One region of the Streptomyces sp. NPDC048338 genome, then DNA from elsewhere that is predicted to be linked to it. Evidence: riboswitches for the same ligand, from Rfam matches in the RefSeq annotation. Region 1 holds a riboswitch; the other holds the start of a gene.
What was found. A riboswitch is a leader RNA that binds a small molecule or an ion and turns the genes downstream of it on or off. The one in region 1 is predicted to bind glycine.
Positions count from the first base shown of each region.

Region 2: another riboswitch for glycine. It lies ahead of gcvT (glycine cleavage system aminomethyltransferase GcvT); the one in region 1 lies ahead of gcvP (aminomethyl-transferring glycine dehydrogenase).

Region 1 covers NZ_JBICYQ010000011.1:10,747-12,928, reverse strand. Annotated here, with positions in the region: gene gcvP (aminomethyl-transferring glycine dehydrogenase) at 1-1,096, opposite strand, end outside; glycine riboswitch at 1,279-1,377, opposite strand; gene ACGFZF_RS24550 (PRC-barrel domain-containing protein) at 1,441-1,857, shown strand; gene ACGFZF_RS24545 (DNA polymerase IV) at 1,888-2,182, opposite strand, start outside.
Region 2 covers NZ_JBICYQ010000008.1:282,516-284,697, reverse strand. Annotated here, with positions in the region: gene gcvT (glycine cleavage system aminomethyltransferase GcvT) at 1-1,095, opposite strand, end outside; glycine riboswitch at 1,266-1,377, opposite strand; gene ACGFZF_RS20590 (AAA family ATPase) at 1,519-2,182, shown strand, end outside.

The DNA of each region.
Region 1 (2,182 bases):
TCTGCTTCAGGCCGTCCGGACCGTGGTACACGGCGTACATGCCGGCCATGACGGCGAGCAGGACCTGGGCCGTACAGATGTTGCTGGTGGCCTTCTCGCGGCGGATGTGCTGCTCGCGGGTCTGCAGGGCCAGGCGGTAGGCGCGGTTGCCGTCGGCGTCGACGGAGACGCCCACGAGGCGGCCGGGCAGCGAACGGGCGTGCTTGTCCTGGACGGCCATGTAGCCGGCGTGCGGACCGCCGAAGCCCATGGGGACGCCGAAGCGCTGGGTGGTGCCGACGGCGATGTCGGCGCCGAGCTCACCGGGCGAGGTGAGCAGGGTGAGGGCGAGCAGGTCGGCGGCGACGGTGACGATGGCGCCGAGCTCGTGGGCCTGGTCGACGACGGCCTTCAGGTCGCGCACGGCGCCGGAGGCACCGGGGTACTGGAGGAGGACGCCGAAGACGCCGCGCTCGGCGATCTCGGCCGGGATGCCCTCGCCGAGGTCGGCGACGACGACCTCGACACCGGTCGGCTCGGCGCGGGTCTCGATGACGGCGATCGTCTGCGGCATGGTGTCGGCGTCGATGAGGTAGACGCCGTTCTTGACCTTGCCGACCCGGCGGGACAGCGCCATCGCCTCGGCGGCGGCGGTGCCCTCGTCCAGGAGGGAGGCGCCGGAGGTGGGCAGACCGGTCAGGTCGGCGACCACCGTCTGGAAGTTGAGCAGCGCCTCCAGGCGGCCCTGCGAGATCTCCGGCTGGTACGGCGTGTACGCGGTGTACCAGGCGGGGTTCTCCATCACGTTCCGGAGGATCACCGGCGGCGTGAAGGTGCCGTAGTAGCCGAGGCCGATCATCGGGGCGAGGACCTGGTTGCGGTCGGCGAGGGTGCGCAGCTCGGCGAGGACCTCGGCCTCGGTGCGGGCCGCGGGCAGGCCGAGCGCCTCGGCGTTCTTGATCACGTCCGGCACCGCGGCGTCGGTGAGCTCGTCGAGGGAGCCGTAGCCGACCTGCGCGAGCATCTTGGCCCGGGCTTCGGCGTCGGGCCCGATGTGCCGCTGCTCGAACGGGATGCCCTGTTCGAGCTCGGAGAGCGGAGTGCGGTTGGCGGTCATGTACGGAGGCCTCCTGGTCGTCACGACCTGCGAGGGGCACCACGGCGCGGGTACCCGGACGGCCTCCCCCTCTGTCATCTCAACCTGAGAGTTTCACCGGCATGCCGAAGGAGCACGCCGGCTTTCACCGTCGGTGAGGGCGGAGGTCGATGGACGACTCCCGCCCTGCTTTCCAGAGTGACCTCGTCCGTGCGGTACAGGGGCCTGAGAGATTCCGGGGAGGATTTGCTCCTTCGGCGCCTCCGAAAGGTTTCTCCGGAGGACTCTCCCGCACGGGGTCAGCAGCCACAGCCAGCCTACCAGCGAGGTTCCGCTCCCCGTCGCTCAAGTGGCCGACATCCCAGATGTGCACTTTCGTAGTCCTTGTAGAGCAGTTGCGACCAGTTGGAGGGACCGTGCAGACCGACATCGATCCGCGCAGCCTGATCGGCCGCAAGGCGTTCGACCGCAACGGACACAAGATCGGCACCGTGGACGAGGTGTACCTGGACGACGCGACCGGAGTTCCCGAATGGGCGGCGGTCCGTACGGGCCTCTTCAGCCGGGACGCCTTCGTCCCCCTGGAGCCCAGCGAACTGGTCGGCGACGGCCTCCACATCCCGTTCGAACGCGCCCTGATCAAGGACGCCCCCGACTTCGGCGTGGGCCGGCACCTCTCCCCCGAGCAGGAGCTCCAGCTCTACCGCCACTACGACATCGCCCTCCCCCCGCCGCCCCCGGACCGCGACTTCGGCCGCCTGGCGGGGCAGGGCGACGCCTGACCGGCCTCCGGGTCGTCGCCGCGGCGAGGGTCAGGGCCCTCCGGGCCCCGGCCCCGTCCGGGCGGCCGCCACACCCGTCGGCCCGCCCTCGACCAGGGGCAGCGGGTCCGCCGGCGCCAGGTCCGGGTCGTCGACGAGGAAGGTGCGTACGCGGCCCGGCGCCGAGCCCGGCTCCTCGAAGCGGACGGTGACCCGCCCCACTCCGCTGCCCTGCACCCAGCCGGCGCCGAACACGGAGTGCCGCACGTCGTGGCCGGGTGCCCAGCGGCGCTCGGCGGCGGACGGCTCCGGTTCCGGCACGGCCGTCTCGGCCTCCCGTGCCGCC
Region 2 (2,182 bases), on a different contig from region 1:
GACGACCTCGTACGGCTCGTGGGTGCCGCGGATGTCCACACCTACACCCTGCGTGCCGGGCTCGGCGTGCGCCGCGTCCACGTACGCCATGGCGATCGGCTTTCCGAGGGTCGGGGACGGGGCACCCGAGGTGACCTCGCCGACGACCTGGCCGTCCACGACGACCTGCATGCCGGCCCGCGGGACCCGGCGGCCCTCGGCGATCAGGCCGACGAGCTTGCGGGGCGGGTTGCCCGCGGCGCGCTCGGCGGCGGCCTCCAGCGCCTTGCGGCCGACGAAGGCGCCGTCGTTCGTCGTCTTCTCGAACTTCACGACCCGGCCCAGACCGGCGTCGAACGGCGTCAGCGAGGTGGTCAGCTCGTGCCCGTACAGCGGCATGCCCGCCTCCAGGCGCAGCGTGTCGCGGCAGGACAGGCCGCAGGGGATCAGGCCGACCGGGGCGCCCGCCTCGGTCAGCGCCCGCCACACGCCCTCGGCGTGCTCGGGCTTGAGGAACAGCTCGAAGCCGTCCTCGCCGGTGTAGCCGGTACGGGCGATCAGCGCGGGGACCCCGGCGACCGTGCCCGGCAGGCCGGCGTAGTACTTCAGGCCGTCCAGGTCGGCGTCGGTGAGGGACTTCAGGATGCCGGGGGACTCCGGGCCCTGCACGGCGATCAGCGCGTACGCGTCGCGGTCGTCGCGGACCTCGGCGTCGAAGCCGGCCGCGCGCTCGGTGAGGGCGTCGAGGACGATCTGCGCGTTGGAGGCGTTGGCGACGACCATGTACTCCTGCTCCTGGAGCCGGTACACGATCAGGTCGTCGAGGATGCCGCCGTCCTCCTGGCAGATCATCGTGTAGCGGGCGCGGCCGAGGCCCACGGTCGAGATGTTGCCGACGAGCGCGTGGTCGAGCAGCTCGACGGCCTGCGGACCGGTGACCGTGATCTCGCCCATGTGGGAGAGGTCGAACAGACCGGCCTTGGTGCGGACGGCGTTGTGCTCGTCGCGCTCGCTGGCGTAGCGCAGCGGCATGTCCCAGCCGGCGAAGTCGGTCATGGTCGCGCCCAGCGAACGATGCAGGGCATCGAGGGCGGTCAGGCGGGGGGCGTTGCTCATGGGGTGGCTCCCAAGTCCCAGGGGGCGTGCAGGGCACGACATGCATGACGGGTGAGGACAATCCTCCCCATCTGTCATGGAACCTGAGAGGTTCACCGAGGGCATCCTCGGCTTGCACCTTGGGTGGAGCCGCACCGGTGCTCCCGGGGCGGTTCGCTTTTCAGATCTGCCTCATCCACGCGGTACGGGGCCTGAGAGATTCAAGGGAGGGTCTTGCTCCTTCGGCGCCCGGACTGCTACAGCAGTGCTACAGCCTGTCCAGGACTCTCCCGCGCGGATTCGAGCGGCCGATATGCGGTTGTGTGCGCTTGGCGCGCACATCATTGCACGCGGGGTCTCATCGGCAAATCGCTTGTGCCGCATTACCGTTTCTTTACACTTCTTGGGCAAGGGCTCCCCAAGGGCCCGACAGGGGGAGTAGCGATGACGTTCCAGCGGACCGGCGCCTATGCGGCCGACACCGGACTGCCGGCCGGACGCGCCCGGGCCAGGACCCGCCGGCGCGGCAAGGCCACGCCTCTGCTGCGGGACCTGCGCGAGCGGGCCGGCCGCGGGCCGCGGGCGCTGACCTTCGCCGCCGGTGACCTGGTCGTGGTCTCCGGGCTGCCCGGCAGCGGCAAGTCGACCCTGATGGCCCGCGCGGCCGAGGGCCGGGGAGTCGACTCGCAGGACGCCCGGGAGCGCTGGGAGGCACTCATGCCGCGCTTCCTGCCCTACGCCGTCTACCGGCCACTGGTCCGCGTCGCCCACTACGCCGGACTGCGGCGGGACCTGCGCGCCGGCCGGAGCGTGATCGTGCACGACTGCGGCACCCAGTCCTGGGTGCGCGCCTGGCTCGCCCGCGAGGCCCGCCGAAGAGGGCGCGCCCTGCACCTGATCATGCTCGACGTCACCCCCGCCGCCGCCCGCGAGGGCCAGCGCGAGCGGGGCCGCGGGGTCTCCGGCTACGCCTTCGCCCGGCACCGACGGGCCGTCGGCCGCCTGCTGCGCGCCGTGGAGTCGGGCAGCCTGCCCCCGGGATGCGCCTCGGCGACCCTCCTCGACCGGGACGCGGCCGACGCGCTGCGCCGGATCGCCTTCCGCGACG